DNA from 2 places in the Burkholderia latens genome. Region 2 is predicted to be linked to the other one. Evidence: riboswitches for the same ligand, from Rfam matches in the RefSeq annotation. Region 2 holds a riboswitch; the other holds the start of a gene.
The links. Region 2 has a riboswitch for manganese ahead of WK25_RS04795 (TMEM165/GDT1 family protein). Riboswitches for the same ligand answer to the same signal wherever they lie in the genome.
Positions count from the first base shown of each region.

Region 1: linked by a shared signal. The riboswitch ahead of WK25_RS20275 (sodium:calcium antiporter) and the one ahead of WK25_RS04795 (TMEM165/GDT1 family protein) in region 2 are both predicted to bind manganese.

Region 1 is NZ_CP013438.1:159,579-171,398, reverse strand. It holds gene WK25_RS20280 (ExeM/NucH family extracellular endonuclease) at 1-1,548, opposite strand, end outside; yybP-ykoY riboswitch at 1,890-2,026, shown strand; gene WK25_RS20275 (sodium:calcium antiporter) at 2,148-3,158, shown strand; gene WK25_RS20270 (hypothetical protein) at 3,333-3,701, shown strand; gene WK25_RS20265 (LysR family transcriptional regulator) at 3,785-4,705, opposite strand; gene WK25_RS20260 (NAD(P)/FAD-dependent oxidoreductase) at 4,841-6,301, opposite strand; gene WK25_RS20255 (cupin domain-containing protein) at 6,471-6,815, opposite strand; gene WK25_RS20250 (helix-turn-helix transcriptional regulator) at 7,014-7,901, shown strand; gene speB (agmatinase) at 8,057-9,007, shown strand; gene WK25_RS20240 (aldehyde dehydrogenase family protein) at 9,038-10,519, shown strand; gene WK25_RS20235 (class I SAM-dependent methyltransferase) at 10,587-11,399, opposite strand.
Region 2 is NZ_CP013435.1:1,015,438-1,027,257, reverse strand. It holds gene WK25_RS04810 (adenosine deaminase) at 1-1,000, shown strand, start outside; gene WK25_RS04805 (hypothetical protein) at 1,028-1,432, shown strand; gene guaD (guanine deaminase) at 1,449-2,771, shown strand; yybP-ykoY riboswitch at 2,866-3,006, shown strand; gene WK25_RS04795 (TMEM165/GDT1 family protein) at 3,085-3,657, shown strand; gene WK25_RS04790 (DUF4136 domain-containing protein) at 3,741-4,442, opposite strand; gene pepN (aminopeptidase N) at 4,630-7,323, shown strand; gene WK25_RS04780 (class 1 fructose-bisphosphatase) at 7,615-8,628, shown strand; tRNA gene WK25_RS04775 (tRNA-Thr) at 8,838-8,913, shown strand; gene WK25_RS31100 (hypothetical protein) at 8,999-9,172, shown strand; gene WK25_RS04770 (GlsB/YeaQ/YmgE family stress response membrane protein) at 9,352-9,606, shown strand; gene WK25_RS04765 (TlpA disulfide reductase family protein) at 9,688-10,170, opposite strand; gene WK25_RS04760 (sialidase family protein) at 10,167-11,435, opposite strand; gene WK25_RS04755 (TonB-dependent receptor) at 11,423-11,820, opposite strand, start outside.

The DNA of each region.
Region 1 (11,820 bases), on a different replicon from region 2:
GCGCGCGACGAGATTGCGGTAGCCGCGCGATTCGAGCAGGCGGATCGGGTCTTCAAACGTGTAGCTGTTGAAATCGCCGATCAGCAGCGTGCCCTGCCCCGCGACGCCTGTCGGCGCAACCGCGAGCCAGTCCGCCAGCTTCGCGGCCGCACGCGTGCGCGTCGGGTTCCAGCAGCCCTGGCCGTCGCCCTGGTCGAGATCGTCGTTTGCCGCGTCCGGGCAGTTCTTCGACTTGAGGTGGTTGACCGCGATCGTCAGCGCCTGCTTGCCGCCGATGCGGCGGAACGATTGCGCGAGCGGCTGGCGGTTCTTGTCGTCGATCGCGAGCGTTGCCGCGCGGCCGACCGGCTCGACCGTCCGGCTGTCGTAGATCATCGCGACCGCGATCGCATCGCCGCCCAGCCGCGACGTGCCCGGATCGACGACGCGCCAATGACTGCCCAGCTTTGCCGCGAGCTGACGCACCGCGCCGAGTTCGCCGTAGCCGTTGTTCTGGATTTCCATCAGGCCGATCACGTCCGCGTTCAACCCCTTCAGCGCGCTGACGATCTTTGCTTCCTGACGCTGGAATTCCTGGTAATTCTTCGCACCGCGGTTGTTCGGATCGTCGAAGCCGCCGCCGAGCCCGTTGCCGTTGAAGTAGTTGAGCACGTTGAACGATGCGACGCGCAGATTCGCTTTCGGATCGCGCGCCGGCGCATTGGTGCGCGGGTTCGAACGCGTGTCGAACGCCGGCGCGGCCGCGCCCGGCAGCGGCTGCACGCGCCAGGCGCCGTACCGCACTTCGAGCACGCCTTCGACGTCGCGCACCGTATAACCCGAGCGCAGCGTGTTCGCAGCCGACAGTCCCGGCGCCGGATACGGGACGCTCGCCGGGTTCTGCTTGTTGGATCCGTCGTCGAGGATCAGCCGGTTGCGTGCGTTCGCTTCGATCTGCGCTTGCGCCTGCGACGGCGGCGCCACGCTCGTCGGTGTGCGCAGGCGGCCGTTGCTCAGCATCACGCTGCCGTAGCGGCCGAGCTCGTAGTTCTCGGTGACGGTCAGCGTCTGCGGCAGGCGCACTCGCATCCCCTCATACGCGGCGAACGTGGCGGGGCTGTCGACCGGCAGCGTGAGCGTCGCCGGCGTGACCGTCTGCCCGTTCGCGCACACCGCGATCGCGCCGGCCAGCGTGAGCTGCGTCTGCCCGTATTTCTCCTCGACCTTGCCCGTCACGTGCACGAGATCGCCGGCCTGCGCGCGCGTTTTCGGCGCATAGACGAACAGCCCTTCGGACACGCCCGGCTGATTGCGGCGCTGCGCATCGGCCTGCTGGACGAAGAAGCCGCCGAAGCCGTCGGTGCCGCCGAAGTCGGCGGTGACGACCGCTTCGATCGATACGTTCTGCCCGGCGAGCGGCGACGTCGCGCCCGGCCCCTGAATGTCGGCGATCGGCGTCGTGCTGCCGCCGCAGTTCGGGCTGACGGGGGCGGCCGTGGCGGCGAAGGCCGGATCGGTCAGCATGGGCAGCAGCAATAGCGGGGCAAACAGGCGGATTGTCGAGCGCATGACGGGGAATCCCGGTTGTGAGGATGGCGAAAGCTTAACGGCGTTCGGTGACAGTTGTTAGTAACCAAAAGATAGGGGTATGTAATTTGCTCTGCCGTTTTTGCGATCCGCCGTTCGCGCTCGCCGGTGCGCTGTCCGGTGCGTTCTTCGGTGCGTATTTCGGTGCGCTCCCGGTGCGCTCCCGATGCGCTCCCCGGTGCGCGCGTTCGGGCGCGCGCTTCGGCAGCCGCGCTGCCGGCCCGCCGCCGCATCGCATCGTGAAGCGCCGACGCGCCGGTTGCTCCGCCGCACCGGCCGCCGCGCCCGCAGGCTTGCCGAAAGCAGCCGCCTCCGCTAGACTGCCGTTCGTCTTTGGGGAGTAGCCTGCTTTCCTTCCCCGGAAAGCGAACGCGTCAACACACTCGGCCTGCGGCCGTGGCGCGTTCGGCCGAATCGGTCTGGCGAGACCATCGACGCATCGCGTCGTTCCTGGTCGGACGTCGGCAGATGCGTCATGGTTCGTCAACGTCCGACCACGGAGTCCCCATGTATCCCGTTGCCTTCCCTTCCCGTTTCGCGACTTCCACGATCGCCCGCGCACGCGCCTGCGGAGGTGCCGCATGACGTTGATGCTCGTCGAACTGGCGTTCATGCTGCTCGTCATCCTGGTCGCCGCCGAACTCTTCACCAATGCGCTCGAACATCTCGGTGAACGGCTGAAGATCTCCGAAGGCGTGACCGGTTCGCTGTTCGCGGCGGTCGGCACCGCGCTGCCCGAAACGATGGTGCCGCTGCTCGCGCTCGCGGGCGGCACGTCGAACGCGGCCGTGAACGAGGAAATCGGTGTCGGCGCGATTCTCGGCGCGCCGCTGATGCTCGCGACGTTGACCACCTTCCTGATGACGCTCGCGGTGATCGGCTCGCGCGGGCTCGGCGGTACGATTGCGCCCGAGCGCACCGGCTTCGTGCGCGACCTGAACTACTTCATCGCCGCGTTCGCACTCGCGACGATCGCGATGTTCGTCCCGCATCACGTGTGGGCCGTCCGCGCGCTGCTCGCCGCGATGCTCGTCGGCATCTACGCGCTGTACGTCGTGATGACGTTCCGCGCGTCGACGCAACTCGTCGATGCCGGGCACGGCACCGAAGCGCCGCACGCGATGTTCCTGTCACGCGTCGGGCTGCCGACGAACCTTGCGACCATTGCGCTGCAGCTCGCAATCGGCGTCGCGCTGCTCGTCGGCGGTGCGAAGGGCTTCATTCACGGCGTCGAGGGCGTGTCGCATCTGCTCGGCATCTCGGCGCTGCTGCTGTCGCTGATCATCGTGCCGATCGCGACGGAGTTGCCGGAGAAGGTCAACAGCGTGCTGTGGATCCGCCGTCGGAAGGACACGCTCGCGTTCGGCAACATCACCGGCGCGATGGTATTCCAGGGCACGCTGCTGCCGGCGATCGGCATCATGCTGACGCCGTGGGAGCCGCGCCCGGAAGTGTTGACCGGCGTGGTCATCACGCTCGCCGCGGCGGTCTGGCTGCGCGTCAATGCGCGTGCGCGCGGGCTGGCGATCTGGGCGCTGCTCGCGAACGGCGCCGGGTATGCCGGTTATCTGTTCGTGACGCTGACGCGCTGAGAATCGCGAGCTGCGCGTCGGGCACGCGACGAACGCGCACGGCGCGCGACAACCGGCTGCGGCGGGCCGTCCGCGTCGCGCGCGCGTTTCGGCCGGGTCCGCAGCGCGCGACGCGCATCGTCATGTCGAAGCGGGGCCCGCGCCGCCCCGATAACCCACATCGAGAGAAACATCATGGAACTACACGCGACCGTCGGTGCTGCAACGTTCGACGTCGACGACGACGAAAGTTGCGCGAACATCTATTGCCACGATCCAAAGCAAGACTATTGCTTCTCGCTGCTGCGCTTTCCGGACGACTCGACGATCGAGGTGATGGTGCGCGACCAGCTCACCGCGCACGTGCAGGATCTGTCGGTGCGGCTGACGGGCAACACGCTCGAAGTCGAACTCGATGAACGCACCGCCGCGCGGCTCGACGGCAACACGCGTTACGTGATCCATCTCGCACCCGGCGACCACGATCCGGTGGTACTGCGCGCCGCACTGAAGGAGATCTTCGACGGCAAGAACGGATATCGCGACGAACGCACAGCCGTGTAAGCCGCGCGGCCGATAGACCGACAGCGCCGCGCATGGCTCACCGCTCACCGCCCGCGCGTCGCAACGCAGTGCGCCGCGCCGCGCTACGCGGCGAGCGCCGCCGTCTTGACGTTGAACGCGCGCAGCAGGTCCTCGCGGAACGCGTCGACGATCGGCTTGCCGTTCGTACTGCGCTTCATCGCGAGATGCAGCGGTACGTCGAAACTGAACGTGTCGCGCCCGACGGCCTTCACGAGGCCGCGCTGTTCGAACGGCTCCGCGTAGTGTGCGGGCAGGTAGCCGAGATGCCCGCCCGACAGGATCAGGATCGTCGCGGCTTCGATGCTGTCCGCGCTCGCGGTCACGCGCCGCTCCGGCAGCGGATACTGCTCCTCCGGCACCGGATACGTGCGCCAAACCCAGTCGTGCGCCTGGAGGTCGTCCGCCGACACCGGGCGCGCCGCATGAAAAAGCGGATGCCCGCGGCCGCAGTAGATCACCTGCTCCTCGGTAAACAGCGGCGTGTAGTCGAGGCCCGGCACGCGATGCCAGAAGTAGCCGATCGCGAGATCGAGCTGATTGTTGACGAGGCTTTCCTCCAGCTCCTGCGGCGACGCAACCTTCATCGCGAACGTGACGGCCTGGTCGCGCTTGCGGAACGCGCCGATCGCGTCGGCCACGCGGGCGTTCTCGACCAGCGGCGCCTGGCCGATCAGGCCGATCGACAGCGTGCCGACCAGCTTGCGGTCGATGTCGCGCACGCGTGCAACGAACTCGGACGTCGCGGCGACCAGCGTGCGCGCGGTGGCCGCGAACCGTTCGCCCTTCGACGTCAACCGAAAGCCGCCGCGGCCGCGATCGCACAGTTTGAAGCCGACGCGGGCTTCGAGTGCGGACAGCTGCGTGCTGATCGTCGATTGCCGCACGCCGAGCGACGCTTCGGCGGCGGTGATGCCGCGCGCGTCGACGACGGCCAGAAAGACCCGGATGAGCCGGAGGTCGAGATCGGTGGTATTCGAGAACATGCTTCAAACCGCTGCGCATGCGCGCGTTGTCGGGCCGGCGCGATACCCGGCCGCGCTCGCCGATGGACCGGACCGGACGCGCGCCGCCATCGGCAACGGCACACGCCATACTCGTCGTTCACCGACGACCGTCGCTTACATCGGGAAGCCCATCGCCTTGATCCCGTTGATCCACGCGCGCTTCCAGCCGCCTTCGGCATCCGCGCCGTCGAACGCGTGGAACGTGATCTTCGCGGCGACCCAGCGCACCGGCTCGGGCGGGATGTAGCTCGGGCTCTGGTTCGCGATGTCGAGCTTGCGCTCCGGACTGTCGCGATCGAACAGGATGTTCAGCCCCATGAACGCGCCGAACCGGCTCGCCGCGACGCCGAAGCCCGTATAGCCGGCGACGAACACGGCCTTGCCGCCGAGATAGCGCTTCGCGAACACCGAGCCGCGCGAGCAATAGTCGATCGGGCCGCCCCACGCATGCGAGAAGCGCACGTCGCCCAACTGCGGGAACGTGCGGTAGAACGCTTCCGCGAGCCGGTAGTAGGTTTCGCGCCGGCCGTCCTGATGCGGCTCCGGATCGCCGTCGAAGTGATAGCTGACGAGCCCGCCGAAGATGATGTTGTTGTGCTTCGTCAGCCGGAAATAGTTGAGCTGCGTGCGCGTGTCGTACACGCCCTGGCGGTTCTGCCAGCCGATCCGCGCGAGCTGCTCGTCGGTGAGCGGCTCGGTCGCGAGCACGTGGTCGCGCACCTGCATCACGCGACGATTGATGTCGGCAATGCCGACCTTCGCGGTGCCGCTGCCGAACACGACGCGCGGCGCGCGCACGCTGCCCTTCGGCGTCGTCACGTAGACGGTGCTGCCTTCATCGGCCACGGTCGTCAACGGCGTGTTCTCGTACAGCTTCACGCCGAGTTGCAGCGCAGCCCGCTTGAGCCCCCAGGCGAGCTTCGCCGGATGCACGATGCCGCTGCGGTTGCGCGACCACAGCGCGCCCGCGAACAGCGGCGAATTCAGTTGCTCGAGCGTTTCTTCGCGGTTCAGCAGCACGACGTCGTGCCCGTATTCGCGATGCAGGTCGTAGTCGCCCTTCAGGTGCGCGACGTGCTCGGGATCCACCGCAACCGTCATCTCGCCGTTCCACTCGATGTCGGCGTCGATGTCGTAGCGCTTCAGCGTGTCCTCGAAACCGTCGAGGTTGCGATGGCCGAATTCCTCGAGTTGCGCGATGTCGTTCGGAAACACGCGCACCGCGTTCGGCAGCCCATGCATCACCGACGTCGAGATGATCCCGCCCGCGCGGCCCGATGCGCCGTGCGCCACCTTGCCGGCCTCGATCAGCACCACGTTCAGGTGCGGCATCTGTTCCTTCGCCTGCACGGCCGCCCACAGTCCGGTGAAGCCGCCGCCGACGATCAGCAGGTCGGCCGTCACGTCGCCGACGAGTTCCGGTTCCGCCGCCGGCGCGGCCGGGTTGTCGAGCCAGTACGGGAACAGCTTCGTGTTCGCGAGCGCGTCGGCCGCACTCAGCGTAACCGGCGCCCGGCGCGTGGCCGGCGCGTGAGCCGGTGCGGCCCGTGTTGCTTCGTTGACTTCCATTTCCATGTTCCCCGCCCTTTCCGATGATCGACGCGCGTGCACCGCACACCGCGATGCGTGGCGTCCCCCGAAACGCGGCCGACGCCGCTTGCGCTCGATCGACGCTGCAACTGCGGCCGCCGCCGCGCACTGGCCGCGTCGAACCGACGACGGCGCACACGCGGCAGCTCCTCGCTCACGACTTCTCGAGCAGCACGTAGAACTTCTTCGCGTCCTCGATCGTCTCCCAGCGGCCCGCGAAACCGGCCGGCAGCAGATAGCCGTGGCCCGGCGTGAATTCCTTGCGATTGCCCTCGACGTCGGTCAGCGCGATACGTCCCTCTACGAGCCACACCGCCTCGTCCGCGGCAGTTTCCGGGAACTCCACCGAGCCCGCCTTGCCTTCCCACCAGCCGATGACGTAATTGCCGCTCTTGCCTTCGGCCGCGCGCCAGTCGCTCTCGTCCATCCCGAAGTCGAGCTTCGTGAATTCGCCGATGCCTGCGCCGAGCGGCAGGATGTCCTTGATCAGTTTGGTCATCTGGATCGTTGTCTCTCGATTGAAGAAAGCAGAGACAAAGTTACTGATTTACACTGCGCCGGTATGCCCCCCTTCGGGGGGGACAAACCGCGTTTTTCGGGCGCGATCGAGCTGGAGCCGGACGTGCCGGTATTTCCCCCTACTGACGTTCGAAGCCGCACCCGCTAGAATCGCGCCCGATTTTCACCGGGGAACCGCATGCTGCTCGACGTGAACCCCTTCCACCGCGACGCCGACCGTTTCAACGTGTCGTTCAAGGCGCTCGGCGAACTGATCGAGACGGTCGGCACGCCGCACTTCGTGCCGCGCCTCACGCAATTGCTGAACGAAGTCGTGCCGCTCGACGTCGCGCACGTCGAACGTTCGCGCGTCGACGGCTCGATGCCGACCGGCTATCGCTGCGAATGGATCGGCAGCAGCGGCATCGGCACCGCGACCGCCGAAATCTCCGACGTGATGACGCTCTATTACGAGCGCTTCCTCGACAGCGATCCGCTGTTCGCGGGCTTGCGCGGCAAGACCGGCACGATGCTCGTCGTGCGCGACATCGCCGCGATCCCGCCCGGCGAATTCCGGCAGCGGATATTCGACGACGTGCGCATCGGCCACGAATGCGTGCTCGCGCGCGGCACCCGCTACGCGCAGCACTCGATCGCGCTGGAACGCGGCCGCGACCGGCCGCCGTTCACGCTCGCCGAAATGAACCGCTTTCGCAGCATCAGCGACGTGCTGTTCCCGCTGCTCGAACTGCATGCGTCGACCACCGCCGCGCGGCGCGTCGCGCATCCCACGCCCGAAGCGCACCCGCTTGCGCAATTCGATGCGCGGATCGCGGCCGACAACATCAAGCTGTCCAGGCGCGAATATGAAACCTGCAAGCATCTGATCTCCGGCAAGACCGTGCCGGAAACCGCCGCCATCCTCGGCGTGCGCGTGGCGACGGCCGAGTCATACGTGAAGCGCGCATTCGCGAAGCTCGGCGTGCGCACGAAGCGCGAGCTCGCCGCATGGGGCTCGACGGCGCCGGCATTTCAGGCCAACGCGGCGCACGATGCCGCGGGCGCGCCGCCCGCCATCGCCGGATGATCGCGTTTGTTGCCCGCTGACGCGCGCACCGCGCCGATGCGGCAACGCCGCTCGCATCGAGCCTCGTCGATGTAAACGTTGCGACTTCGAAATCTTCCCGCTCACCTTCTCCACTACCATCGGCAATCGCTTTTCAGCCAACGAGGAGACGGCTCATGCACCGGGAATTGAACCAGCCGACGGGCGGCAACGAGATGCCGCGCTTCGGCGGCATTGCCACGATGATGCGGCTGCCGCAAGCCGCGACGGCCGACGGCCTCGACGTATGCTTCGTCGGCGTGCCGCTCGACCTCGGCACGTCGAACCGCTCCGGGGCCCGCTTCGGCCCGCGCCAGATCCGCACCGAATCCGTGCTGCTGCGCCCTTACAACATGGCGACGCGCGCCGCACCGTTCGATTCGCTGCAAGTCGCCGATATCGGCGACGTCGCGACCAACCCGTACGATCTGAAGGATTCGGTACGCCGCATCGAGCAAGCGTACGACGAGATCGTCGCGAACGGCTGCCGGCCGATCACGCTCGGCGGCGACCACACGATCGCGTGGCCGATCCTGCGCGCGCTGCACCGCAAGTACGGCAGGGTCGCGGTCGTGCACGTCGACGCACATGCGGACGTCAACGACACGATGTTCGGAGAGAAGATCGCGCACGGCACGCCGTTCCGCCGCGCGGTCGAGGACGGGCTGCTGCAATGTGACAAGGTCACGCAGATCGGCCTGCGCGGCACCGGCTACCACGCGGACGACTTCGACTGGTGCCGCGCGCAGGGCTTCACGGTCGTACAGGCCGAACAATGCTGGAACACGTCGCTCGCGCCGCTGATGGCGCAAGTGCGCGAACGCGTCGGCGACACGCCCGTCTATCTCAGCTTCGACATCGACGGCCTCGATCCGTCGTTCGCGCCCGGCACCGGCACGCCGGAAATCGGTGGGCTGTCGGTGCAGCAGGGTCTCGAGATCATTCGCGGCATGAAAGGGCTGAACATCGTCGGCGCGGATCTCGTCGAAGTATCGCCGCCGTACGATCCGACCGGCACCACCGCGCTCGTCGGTGCGAACCTCGCTTTCGAAATGCTCTGCGTGATGCCCGGCGTCGCGTACCGCTGAACCCTCCATTCGTCCGACAGGAACATCGTCATGTCTGCTTCCGAGCTTTCACCTTCCGCAGCGACGCGCGTGCTGCCCGCCGCACACATTGCCGGCAAACCCGTGCGCACGCATTCGGACGAGGCCCGCGCGCCCATCTTCAACGCGTCGACCGGCGAGACGATCGGCTGGCAGGAGTTCGCGACGGCCGCGCACGTCGACGCCGCGGTCCGCGCCGCGCGCGACGCATGTGCCGGCTGGCGCGACACGCCGCCTGCCGAGCGCGGCCGGCTGCTCGCGAAGATCGCCGAACGCGTCGAAGCCAATCGCACGCACCTCGCGGCGCTGCAGATGCAGGTCAGCGGCAAGCCGCCGTTCGAAGCCGATGCGGACGTCGGCGACGTTGCCGCGACGTTCGCTTACTACGCGACGCTGTGCGAAGACGCCGCGCTGTTCGCGGCCGAACCGGTCGCGCTGCCGAACGACGCGTTCGCTGCCGAACGCTTCCACGACGCGGTCGGCGTTGCCGCGCTGATCGTGCCGTGGAACTTCCCGATGGTCACGACCGCGTGGAAGCTCGCGCCCGCGCTTGCCGCCGGCTGCACGGTCGTGCTGAAGCCGTCCGAACTGACGTCGCCTGCCGAGCGCGCGCTGCTCGACCTGATCGCCGAAGCCGGCGTGCCCGCCGGTGTTGTCAACGTCGTCAATGGCGGCGCCGAGGTCGGCGCGGCGCTGACCGCGCATCCGCTGATCGACAAGATTTCGTTTACCGGCAGCACGGCCGCAGGTCGCAAGGTGATGCGGGCAGCGGCCGACGACATGAAGCGTGTGACGCTCGAGCTCGGCGGCAAGTCGTCGCTGATCGTGCGCGACGACGCCGATCTCGACGTCGCGGTGTCGCTCGCCGTCGCCGGCGCGTTCACGAACGCGGGCCAGATGTGTTCGGCGACCGCGCGCATCCTCGTCCACGACAGCCTGTACCGCAGTTTCATGGCCGCATTCGAAACGGCCGTGCGCGCGCTCGTCGTCGCGCCGCCCGCCACCGAGCAGGTTGCGATGGGGCCGATGATTTCGGCCGCGCAGCGCACGCGCGTCGAGTCGATGGTCGCGCAAGGGATCGCGGCGGGCGCGCGCGTCGCGTTCAGCGGCCGCGTTGCCGACGCCGGCGGCGACGGCTTCTTCATGGCGCCCGTCGTGATCGCGGAACCGGCAGCCGACAACCTGCTGTGGACGGACGAAGTGTTCGGGCCGGTCGCGTGCGTGAAGTCGTTCCGCACCGATGACGAAGCGATCTCGCTCGCGAACGACACGCGCTATGGGCTCGTCGCAACCGTCGTCACGCGCGATGCGGCGGCGGCGAAACGGTTCCAGGTGCGCGTGCGTGCCGGACTCGTGTGGATCAATGCGCCGCAACTCATCTATCCGCATGTGTGCTGGGGCGGCTTCGGGCTCAGCGGAATCGGCCGCGAACTCGGTGTGACGGGCCTGCGCAGCTATCAGGAGCTGCGTCACGCAATGCGCTCGGTCGATTGACCGGGCGGTTGGCTAGATCCGCGACCGATGCGGTCGCGCGGATTTGGCATCCGCAACCGGCGCACCGTCATCCGGCCGCGACGATCACGTGCGCCTGGATGTTGCCGGCCACCGGCCCGTCGCCGTGGCGCGCCGCAATCGCTTCCGTCGCGCGATCCATCGCGAGCTGAACCAGCGCGGGATCGCGCGACACGATTTCGTCGTATAGCGGCGTGCCTCGACAATAAGCGGTTGCGGCATCGCGCGCGGATGGCGCCCGGCTCGTTTTCTCGCGCGTCGTGATATCGACGTCGATGAAACCTGCGCGATGCAACTCGTCGCGGATCAGCACGACATCGTGATAGCCGTGCGGCGTGCGGGCGAGGAATCGCGGCGGGTCGTGCGGAAACAGCGCGGCGATCGCCGCGGTGATTTCGTCGGCGAACGCGTTTTCGTCGATGCGGTCCCAGACGCTGAAGACGAAGTGCCCGTGCGGCGCCAGCACGCGCCGCGCCTCGGTGTAGCCCGCCACCCGGTCGGGAAAGAACATCGCGCCGAACTGACAGCAGACGACGTCGAACGACGCATCGTCGAACGGCAGCGCGAGCGCGTCCGCCTGCAGCCATTCGATACGGCCGTCGGGCGCTTGCCTGGTGACTGCGTAGTCGAGCATCGACTGGTTGAGGTCGGTCACCACGTAGTGTGCATCGGGGCCGAGCCGCGGCGCGAGCAACCGCGTGACCGCGCCGCTGCCGGCCGCCGTTTCGAGCACCGTGCGCGGCGCAAATCCGGCGACGAGCGCGGCCACGTCGGCCGCATACCCGTCAAAGATCAGCGGGACCATCAGCGTGTCATAGAACGCCGGAATCGAGCCCGCGAATACGTTGTCGCGATCGATCATGACTGCCCCCTTCGTTCGCGCATGCGTTTCGCCACGCGCGCGACCATCCCGGCGCGCGGCGGGCTTCATACATGATAGGCGCTGGAACGACGGCACGTGGCCGGCGACGAACGAATGCCGGGCATTCGTTGTGACCGCAGGCCGGCTCGGTACTCGATGCGTGCGAGGATTGACGCCGATATCCCGCACAATCGGCCGCCGAACGTCGCCGCACCGGGGAAGCATCGTGCAAGCGCAGCAACGCAGGCACGAACGGGCGCGCTGCGCGCCGCCGCCGCGCAGCGCGGCAATCGCGCCGCAACCAGAACACCATCCGATAGCGAAAGAACGCAGGCCGGCCACACCGCCGACACGATGCGTGCTGCGCCGGCGCCCGGCACGCGACTCGCGCGGCGCACCGCACGATGTTGAATCGCCGTGC
Region 2 (11,820 bases):
TGCCCGCGCGCCGAAAGCGGAACTGCACATCCATATCGAAGGCTCGCTCGAGCCCGAACTGATCTTCGCGCTCGCGCAGCGCAACGGCGTGACGCTCGCGTACGAATCGATCGACGCGCTGCGCGCCGCATACGCATTCACCGACCTGCAGTCGTTCCTCGACATCTATTACGCCGGCGCGAGCGTGCTGCTGACCGAGCAGGACTTCTACGACATGACGGCGGCGTACTGCGAACGCGCGCTCGCCGACAACGTCGTCCATACCGAGCTGTTCTTCGACCCGCAGACGCACACCGAACGCGGCGTGCCGATCGAAACGGTGGTTGCCGGCATCGATCGCGCGCTCGCCGATGCCGAGCAGCGCGGGCTGTCGAGCAAGCTGATCCCGTGCTTCCTGCGCCACCTTTCCGAAGACGACGCGCTCGCGACGTTCGAATCCGCATTGCCGCTGTTCGAGCGCTATCGCCACCGGCTGATCGGCGTCGGCCTCGATTCGTCCGAACTCGGCCATCCGCCGACGAAGTTCGCGCGCGTGTTCGAGAAGGCGCGGGCGCTCGGGCTGAAGCTGGTCGCGCACGCGGGCGAGGAAGGCCCGCCAGCGTATATCTACGAAGCGCTCGACGTGCTGAAGGTCGACCGCATCGATCATGGCGTGCGCAGCATCGAGGACGCGGCGCTCGTCGAACGCCTCGCGCGCACGCGCACGGCGCTGACCGTGTGCCCGCTGTCGAACCTGAAGCTGTGCGTGTTCGACGACATGAAGAAGCACACGCTGAAGGCGCTGCTCGACCGCGGCGTCGCGGTGACGATCAACTCCGACGATCCGGCCTATTTCGGCGGCTACGTGAACGACAACTACTTCGCGACGGTCGACGGACTCCAGCTGACGGACGCCGAAGTGTACGCAGTGATCCGCAACGGCTTCGAAGCGTCGTTCGTCGATGCCGCGCAGCGCGATGCGCTGATCGCGCGCCTCGATTCGTACTGGCAGGCGGCGTGACGGCCGGCATCGGGTTTCGCTAGACAGATGAAACGTCGTCACGCCATCCGCTTTCCGGTGCACGGTTCGGCGCTGCACCGCGTGTCGCGCATGCGCGCACCGTACACGCATGCCGCGATCGCGGCGGCCGCATCCGTGGCGACGGCGTTGACGGCGTCGTACGCCGTCGCGCGGCGAAGCCGCTTGGGGCGGCTCGTCACGCAGCGCGCTGCCGCGCCGGTTGCCATCGCGATCGCACCGGCGCTCGCGGCAATGTTCGCGGCCCCGCGTCACGCAGCGGCCGCCTCCACGCTCGCGTGCGCGATCGCCGTGCAGTACGCGCTTGCATCCGCATTCGCGGTCGCACACTGCTGCAGCGAAGCGGCGCCCACTCTGCTGTCCGTGCCAGCAAGCGCACGAACCGACCGTTTTCCTCTGTTCGCCTTACCTTGATGCAGGACCCTTCGTCATGACGCAAACCGCTTTTCGTTCCCAGCTGCTGACCTTCAACGGCGACCCGGCGCAATCGAGCCAGGCCGCGAACTACGAGGCCGACGGCCTGCTGATCGTCGACGACGGCAAGGTCGTCGCGGCCGGCCCGCATGCGCGGCTCGCGGCGACACTCGCACGCGACGCGATCGTCCACGACCAGCGCGACAAGCTGATCGTGCCCGGCTTCATCGACACGCACATCCACTATCCGCAGACGGACATGATCGCGTCGCCGGCGCCCGGCCTGCTGCCGTGGCTCGACAAGTACACGTTCCCGACCGAGCGCCAGTTCGGCGATCCGGAGCATGCGCGCGAAGTGGCCGACTTCTTCGTCGACGAACTGCTCGCATGCGGGACGACGAGCGCGCTCGTCTACTGCACCGTGCACAAGCAGTCGGCCGATGCGCTGTTCGCCGCGAGCGCCGCGCGCGACGTGCGGATGATCGCGGGCAAGGTGCTGATGGATCGCAACTGCCCCGAGTTCCTGCGCGACACCGCGCAATCGGGCTACGACGACAGTGCCGAACTGATCAGCCGCTGGCACGGCAACGGCCGGCAGCTTTACGCGCTCACACCGCGCTTCGCGCCGACGTCGACCGAGGCGCAGCTCGAGGCGTGCGGCGAACTCGCTCGCCGCCATCCGGACGTGTTCGTGCAGAGCCACGTCGCGGAAAACGTCGATGAAGTGAAATGGGTGGCCGAGCTGTTCCCCGGCCACCGCAGCTATCTCGACATCTACGATCGCTATGGGCTGCTGCGGCCGCGCGCAGTGTACGGCCACTGCATCCACCTTGACGACGAGGACCGCCGCCGGATGGCCGAGACGCGCACCGTCGTCGCCCACTGCCCGACGTCGAACTTCTTCCTCGGCAGCGGGCTGTTCGACTTCGACAAGGCGGGCGAATTCGACGTGCCCGTCACGCTCGCGACCGACGTCGGCGGCGGCACGTCGTTCTCGATGCTGCAGACGATGAACGAGGCGCACAAGGTCGCGCGGCTGTCAGGCCATCACTTGACCGCCACGCGGATGTTCTGGCTGGCGACGGCCGGCGCCGCGCACGCGCTCAATCTAGCCGATACGGTCGGCACACTGGCACCACACACCGAAGCCGACTTCGTCGTGCTCGACCCGCAGGCCACGCCGCTGCTCGCGCGCCGCACGAAGCGCGCGGATTCGCTCGAGGAGTTGCTGTTCGCGTTCGCGCTGCTCGGCGACGACCGCGCCGTGTACCGCACGTACGCGGCCGGCCGGCTCGTGCACGAGCGCGGTACAGCGCGCCGCACTGCGACCCCGGCGTAACCTGCGCCGGTAAGCCTTGCTGCCGCTCCGGCGTGCGCGGCGACGCATACCGGAGCGGCCGAATCCGCATTGCACGCGGCACGCGTCGTGCTAGAATGCGGCCCTCATTGGGGAGTAGCCGCTCCGCTCGATGTCCCGCGCTTTCGGCGCGCATCGTGACGGAGGCGTCCGTCAACAGACTTGGCCGTTCGGCCATGGCGGGCGCAGCCACCAGGGCCTGGCGAGACCGATGGTTCACTGCGCGCCGCATCAGGGCCCGGCGCGCGGCGGATCGTCGCTCGCACGCACAACATCGGCCCGCGGAACCCCGTACGTGTCTCAAGCCTTCCTGATCTCCACCGGCGCCGTCGCCCTCGCTGAAATCGGCGACAAGACCCAACTGCTGTCCCTCGTGCTGGCCGCGCGCTATCGCAGGCCCGTGCCGATCATTCTCGGCGTGCTCGTCGCGACGCTCGTGAATCACGGGTTCGCCGGGGCCCTCGGCGAATGGCTCGGCGTGCTGGTCACGCCGTCGATCATGCGCTGGGCGCTCGCAATCTCTTTCATCGCGATGGGGCTGTGGATTCTCGTGCCGGACAAGCTCGACGAGGACGAAGCCAATGCGACGCGCTCGCGGCTGGGCGTGTTCGGCGCGACGCTGGTTGCATTCTTTCTCGCGGAAATGGGCGACAAGACACAAATCGCGACCGTCGCGCTCGCCGCGCGCTTCCAGGATTACATCGGCGTGGTGGCCGGCACGACGTTCGGGATGATGCTCGCGAACGTGCCGGCGATCGTGCTCGGCGACCGTTTTGCGCACCGCCTGCCGACGAAGTTCGTGCACGGCATCGCCGCGGTGCTGTTCGTCGTGCTGGGTGCGCTGGCGCTGCTGGGCGTCGGAGTTTGATTCGAGTTCGACGCACAGCCGCCGCGCGCTAGCGCGCGAGCATGCGGGCGGCGCGGCCGGGGGCCGCGCGTATCGCGATCGCGTTACTTCGGAGCCGCCGCACCCGATGCCGGGGCCGCCGGCACCGCGCGCTCGTTGGCGGCCGGCGCGGCCGGCCCGCCGCGCTTGTCGACCGGCAGCCGCACCGTACGAATCGCGCCGTTCGACAACGGGAAATCGGCGAGCGCGCTGCGCGCGAGGAACGGCATCGCGTACAGCAACGCGCCGTTGTCGCCGGTAGTGCGTGCGGTCACGTTGTAGACCTCCTTGCCGGTCGCGCGCTCGGTGATCCGGATCCCGAGCGTGTAGTCGAACACCTGATAGGTTTGCGCGACATAGCCGGCCGGCATCCCGCCCCAGGGCCCCCACGGGCCCCACGGGCCGCCCCGCCAGTACGGCCCCGGCCCCATGAACCACGGGTCGTAGTAGACGGGCTGCGGCACCGTCACCAGATCGCTGCCGACGCCGTACGTCAGCCCGACCAGATAGCGCGCCTGCGCGGCCGGCACCGGACGAAACGCGTACGCAGACAATTCGTTTGCGACGATCGGCTCGTAGGTCGACTGCTCGATGCTGTGTTTCTGCGCGTCGGTGCGCGTGAACGCGTACGTGCGTGTGGCGTCGCTGCCGCTCCAGTCCGAGAAGGCCGTGACCTGTGTCGTCACATAGCTCGTGCAGCCCGCGAGCAGCGCCACGCACAGCCCCGCCACCCAGCCCGCACCGCGTTGTATCCATTCGCGTTTCATGTCGATCCTCGTCGATCCGTCATCCGTTCGTCGCACCGCGCGAAGCATACGGGATGCCGATAATACGCGGACTCCCGGAACCGGTAAAAAGTTCGCAGCGGCACGCGGCCGCAAGCCTTTGTACAATGGCCCGGTTCGCCCGGCCCGCGTCGCGGGCCCGATCCCCACTCCACCGACCTCGACGACCATGTCCGACAACGCATCTTCCACCGTGATCCGCCGCGCCGACTACACGCCGCCGGCCTTCCTCATCGATTCCGTCGCACTCGAATTCGATCTCGCACCGGCGCGCACGATCGTCAGGAATACGATGCGCGTGCGCCGCAATCCGGATGCCGCACCCAACCCGCATCTGGAGCTGATGGGCGAAGCGCTCGAATTCCTCGGCGCGCAGCTCGACCACGCACCGTATGGCGCCGTGCGCGCGCACGAACACGGCCTCACCGTCGAAAACGTGCCGGACGCGTTCGAGCTCACCATCTCGAGCGCATGCGCGCCGGACCAGAACACGACGCTGTCGGGCCTGTACGTGTCGAGCGGCAACTTCTTCACGCAGTGCGAGGCCGAAGGCTTTCGCCGCATCACCTACTTCCTCGACCGTCCCGACGTGATGGCGTCGTACACGGTCACGCTGCGCGCCGACAAGGCCGCGTATCCGGTGCTGCTGTCGAACGGCAACCTCGTCGACTCGGGCGAGTTGCCCGAAGGGCGCCACTTCGCGAAATGGGAAGACCCGTTCCGCAAGCCGAGCTACCTGTTCGCGCTGGTCGCGGGCAAGCTCGTCGCGATCGAGGAAAAAATCACCACCGGCTCCGGCAAGGAAAAGCTGTTGCAGGTATGGGTCGAACCGTCCGATCTCGACAAGACGCGCCACGCGATGGATTCGTTGATCCACTCGATCCGCTGGGACGAAAAGCGCTTCGGCCTCGAGCTCGATCTCGACCGCTTCATGATCGTCGCGGTCGGCGACTTCAACATGGGCGCGATGGAGAACAAGGGGCTCAACATCTTCAATACGAAGTACGTGCTCGCGAACCCCGAGACCGCGACCGACACCGATTTCGCGAACATCGAGTCGGTGGTCGGCCACGAGTACTTCCACAACTGGACCGGCAACCGCGTGACCTGCCGCGACTGGTTCCAGCTGAGCCTGAAGGAAGGGCTGACCGTGTTCCGCGACCAGGAATTCTCGGCCGACATGGCCGCGGGCGATGACGTGGCATCAGCGGCCCGCGCAGTCAAGCGCATCGAGGACGTGCGCGTGCTGCGCCAGCTTCAGTTCGCCGAGGACGCCGGCCCGATGGCGCACCCGGTGCGGCCGGAAAGCTACGTCGAGATCAACAACTTCTACACGATGACCGTGTACGAGAAAGGCTCGGAAGTCGTGCGGATGTATCAGACGCTGTTCGGCCGCGACGGCTTCCGCAAAGGGATGGACCTGTACTTCAAGCGCCATGACGGCCACGCGGTGACCTGCGACGACTTCCGTCACGCGATGGCCGATGCGAATGGGCGCGATCTCGCGCAGTTCGAGCGCTGGTACAGCCAGGCCGGCACGCCGCGCGTGTCGGTGCGCACCGCGTACGACGCGGCCGCGCGCCGCTACACCGTTACGCTCGCGCAGGGCTACGGCGACGCATCGCCGGCCGCGCGCGCCACGCAGCAAGGCCCGCTGCTGATTCCGTTCGCGATCGGCCTGATCGGCCGCGACGGCCGCGACCTGCCGCTGCGTGTGGACGGCGAAGCCGCTGCATCGGGCACGACGCGCGTGCTCGAGTTCACCGACACCGAGCAAACCTTCACGTTCGTCGACGTGCCGGAACATCCGCTGCCGTCGCTGCTGCGCAATTTCTCGGCGCCGGTGATCGTCGAGTACGACTACAGCGACGACGACCTCGCGTTCCTGCTCGCGCACGACAGCGACCCGTTCAACCGCTGGGAAGCCGGCCAGCGCCTCGCCACGCGCGCGCTGCTGACGCTCGCGTCGCGCGCGGCCGCGAACGAGCCGCTCACGCTCGGCGAGAACTTCGTCGCCGCGTTCCGCCGCGTGCTGACCGATGCGAGCCTGTCGCCAGCTTTCCGCGAGCTGGCGCTCACGCTGCCGTCGGAAACCTATCTGGCCGACCAGATGGCCGAAGCCGATCCGGCCGCCGTCCACCGCGCGCGCCAGTTCGTGCGCCGCCAGCTCGCGACCGCGCTGCGCGCCGACTGGCTCGCAGCTTACGAGCAGCACCAGACGCCGGGCGCGTACGAGCCGACGCCCGAGGCGTCCGGCCGCCGCGCGCTGAAGAACCTCGCGCTCGCGTATCTCGCCGAACTCGAGGATCCGGCCGACGCCGTGCGCATCGCGACCGCGCAGTACGACGCGGCGAACAACATGACCGATCGCGCGGCGGCGCTCGGCGCGCTGCTCGCCGCTGCAGCGGCCGGCGCGGACGACGCGGCCACACGTGCGCTCGACGACTTCTACCGCCGCTTCGAGAAGGAAGCGCTCGTGATCGACAAGTGGTTCGCGATGCAGGCCGCGCAGCGGGGTACGCCGGCCCGGCCGACGCTCGAGAAAGTCCGCAAGCTGATGGCCCACCCGGCGTTCAACCTGAAGAATCCGAACCGCGCGCGCTCGCTGATCTTCAGCTTCTGCGCGGCGAATCCCGCGCAATTCCACGCGGCCGACGGTTCGGGCTATGCGTTCTGGGCCGAGCAGGTGCTCGCGCTCGATGCGATCAACCCGCAGGTTGCCGCACGGCTCGCCCGTTCGCTCGAACTGTGGCGCCGCTTCACGCCCGCGCTGCGCGACCGGATGCGCGAAGCGCTCGAACAGGTCGCGTCAGGCGCCAAGTCGCGGGACGTGCGCGAGATCGTCGAGAAGGCGCTCGCGTAACCGGCCGCCGCCCAGCGATTGCCTCGCGCATTGGCGCGCAGCGAAGCCGGTGCCGTCCGTCGCGGCGCCGGCTTTTTTATCGGCCGAAGTTTGACGGGGTCGGAGCTGGACAGCGCTTTGAGCGCCTGGCCGCCACGGCGCTGCAGGCCCGCTTGCGTGCACTGCCCACGCCGGAACGCGCCGTGGCCGCCACCGTGTCGTGTAACCGGACGAAAAAAGGCGGCGGCGCGCGAAGCACGGCGGGTAAAATTGCGGCAATTCAAGGATTCTTTTGGCCTCTCGGAGTCTGTCATGTCCATTGCCCGCCGCACCACGCTGTCCAAGTTCCTGATCGAGCAGCAGCGTGAGACCAACAACCTCCCCGCCGACCTCCGCCTGCTGATCGAAGTCGTCGCCCGCGCGTGCAAGGCGATCAGCTACAACGTGTCGAAGGGCGCGCTCGGCGACGCGCTCGGCACTGCCGGCAGCGAGAACGTCCAGGGCGAAGTGCAGAAGAAGCTCGACATCCTGTCGAACGAAATCCTGCTCGACGCGAACGAATGGGGCGGCAACCTTGCCGCGATGGCATCCGAGGAGATGGAAACGTTCTTCCCGATTCCCGCCAACTATCCGCGCGGCGAATACCTGCTCGTGTTCGATCCGCTCGACGGCTCGTCGAACATCGACGTGAACGTGTCGATCGGCACGATCTTCTCGGTGCTGCGCTGCCCGGACGGCAAGCAGGCCACCGAGGAATCGTTCCTGCAGCCGGGCACGCAGCAGGTCGCGGCAGGCTACGCGGTGTACGGTCCGCAAACGGTGTTCGTGCTGACGACCGGCAACGGCGTGAACTGCTTCACGCTCGACCGCGAAGTCGGCTCGTGGGTGCTCACGCAGAGCAACATGCAGATCCCCGCCGACACGCGCGAATACGCGATCAACGCGTCGAACGCCCGCCACTGGTACGAGCCGGTGCAGCGCTACGTGAACGAACTGAACGCCGGCAAGGAAGGCCCGCGCGGCGACAATTTCAACATGCGCTGGATCGCATCGATGGTCGCGGACGTACACCGGATCCTGAACCGCGGCGGCATCTTCATGTACCCGGCCGACAAGCGCACGCCCGACCGTCCGGGCAAGCTGCGCCTGATGTACGAGGCGAACCCGATGTCGTTCATCGTCGAACAGGCGGGCGGCGCCGCGACGACGGGCACGCAGCGCATCATGGAAGTGCAACCGACCGGCCTGCATCAGCGCGTACCGGTGTTCCTCGGTTCGAAGAACGAAGTCGAGCGCGTGACCGCCTATCACAACGAAGGCAAATAAATTTGCGCTGCAGCACTAGACGAAGGTGCGAGACGTCAGTACAATCGCGCCTTCGCGATGTGGCCCTGACAGGCTGCATCGCAGTGAAGTGAAAGCGGGAAATCCGCCGGATCGATGGTTTCGCGAAGCAGCAGCGGCAAGCTGAAAAAAATTTCGCAAAACCTATTGCCAAGATCGCGGAAATCACCCTATAATTTCACTTCTCTGCTGCCGGTGTAGCTCAGTTGGTAGAGCAGCGCATTCGTAATGCGAAGGTCGTAGGTTCGACTCCTATCTCCGGCACCAAGATATAAAGGCCTGACAAGTGATGCTTGTCAGGCCTTTTCTCTTTTCCGATCGCGTTTTCGGCACACGTTCCGATATTCGAAACGTGTGCACCCTTCCCCCGCGTCGTCGGCTCACGCTTCACTGCCTTGCGTTCACGCTCGACGGCGCCCGCGATCCGGCGCTCGACGATCTCGAACGATGCCTGCACGACGCCGCGCTGCCTTTCGCGCTCGTCACGCCTGCATCGCGCGCGGCACCGCATCGACTCGGGCGGTAGCCAGACGAATCGCCTGGAAAAACCCGTTCAGGGTGCATAACATTACTTAACGATTCCGACCCGTCTATCGCGTTACATTGCGAAGGCGGCGCGGCGGGTCGCAGTGCCGCCTTCATGCAGCTTGCGGCGAAACAGCCGGCGTCCGGTCATTTCGACTCAAACACAAGGAGAGGATCACCATGACTCATGGCTTGATTATGTGGCTCATCATCGGTGCGATCGCCGGCTGGCTCGCGGGACTGCTCGTCAAGGGCGGCGGGTTCGGCCTGATCGTCGACATCATCGTCGGCATCGTCGGCGCGGTGATCGGCGGCTGGCTGGCGGGACTGCTCGGCATCAGCATCGGCAGCGGCTTCATCGGTTCGGTGATCGTCGCGGTCATCGGCGCCGTGATCCTGCTGTTCGTGATCCGGCTATTCAGGCGCGCAGCCTGACGATCTTCTCGCGCGCCTTCGGGCGCGCTTTCTTTTCCATATCGGAACGGCGCGCGGCATCCGTCGCGCGCCGACATTCTCTCAACGGCGCTTGCCGCGCTGCAACCAGCCATCGAGCACGTCGATCGTCAGCAATCCGCTGCGTGCGTCGCGCGAGCCATCGCGCCCGATCCACACGGTACGCGGCATTTCTCCACGCCATCCCGCATCGAGCGCTGTCCGCAGACGTTCGGGCATCGGTTCCGCGCTCGCATACTGCGCGACCTGCGGCGGCACGTTCATCTGCGCAAGCGCCTGTGCGACGGCCGCGCCGTTATCGTCATACGCGTCCATCGCGATCATCGCGAGCTGCACGTCCGGATGCCGGCGCTGCCATGCGACGAGATGCGCGGCGTTCTCGCGGCAGTATCCGCAATCGAGCGACCAGATTTCAACCGCGAGCGGCCGTTCATGCGCGGTCGCATACAGCTTCGCGACGTCGGTCGCGCGCAGCGGCTGCAGTTCGCCGCCCCATGCCGGCAAGCTCGCGAACACCGCACCGACCCAGACCATCCATCGTTTCATCGCGCGCCCTCCACCGGGATCAGCCGGTAGCCGTCGTTGCGCGTTCGCCACGACAGATAAATGCGGCCCGCGTCGTCGAGCAGTTGCGGGTTGTCGCTTGCGCCCGACGTCGAAGCGACCACGCTTGGCGCCGACCAGTGCTCGCCGCGATCGTCCGAGCGGCGCAGCTTGATCTGCATCGAGTCGCCGTCGAACGCCTTCCACGCCAGCCACACGACGTCGCCGCGCGCCACGAGGGCCGCGTGCGACGCCTGTTCGGTTGGCCGCGCGGGATTCGCGCCGAACGCCCACGGTGTACCGCGCGGCTCGCCGTCGGTGCCGATACGCGAATAGAACACGTCGGCGCGGCCGTCGACGACACCGAACCACGCGATATGGCGCGTACCGTCCCGTGTGATCGCCAACGCCGGCCCGTGCTCGGGGCAGGCCTCGACATGCCAGTTCGAGAACGTCGCTCGCACCGGCACGACGGGCGCCGCCGCCGATACCGGCAGCACCGCGAGCGCATGATCACGAATCTGCCCGGGGAACACGTTGCGCCATACGGCTTCGATGTTTCCAGCCGGGTCGACCGCCATCGCGATCCGGCAACATTCGCACGTGTGATCGGTCACCTTGCGCTCTGGCTCGAACGACGCACCGCCGTCGCGCGACACCGCGTAGTAGACGGCCGCGCCGTCGTAAGGCTGCGCTGCTGCTTTCGCCGCGGCGAGATCGCGCTTGTCGATCCAGGCAATCGCGATGTTGCCGGCCGGATCGACGGCCATCATGTCGAAGCGGTGCGTGATCGCTTGCCGGTCGCGATGCACGGTGACGGGCACGCTCCACGTCGCGCCCCCGTCGAGCGAACGTGCGAAGCGCACCATGCCGGTGTACGGCGCATCGAGCGGCATCGACCACGACACGTATACCGCGCGGCCGTCCGGGCTCGTCGCGAGCTTCGGCCGATTCTCCGCGCTCGTGTAGATCGGCTCGGGCATCGCGTTGACGGGCACGGGCGGGGACAGCGTGCGACCCGCGTCATCCGAATGCGCGACGACGACGTGTGCGCCCTCGACCCATGCGACCCACAGCCGGTGCCGCGCATCGAACGCGGCGCCGGTCGCGAGCGGCTGCTTCTGTTGCGTGGGCGTCGCCTGCATGCTCATGTGCGCGGCATGCGGATCGGCGGCCTTCGGCACACCGGGCGCGTCGTGAGCGCCCGCGGACGACAGCACCGCGAGCCACAGGGCGACGCCTGCTGCGACCGATTTCACAGCGACCATTTCAGTTCTCCAAAGAAAGTGCGGCCCGGATACGGGTGGAACACGTAGTAGCGGCGGTCCGTCAGGTTGTCGATGCCGACCGACGCGCTCCAGTGACGGTCGAACCGGTAGCGCGCCTTCAGATCGACGACCGTGAACACGCTCGTGCCGCCGTACACGTCGGGATTCACGTCGCTGTTGTCGAGTGTGTTGAACTGGCGGCCCGAATAGCGCACGCCGACGCTCGCGAGCAAGTGCTCGTCGAAGCGGTATGACGCAAGCAGGTTCGCGCGCATGCGCGGAATCCGCGGAAAGCGCGAGCCGACGTACGCGGGATTTGCGGCGTCTGCGAGGATCTGCGCATTGCTCGCCGACACGTTCGCGTCGATGTCGAGGCCGCGCAGCC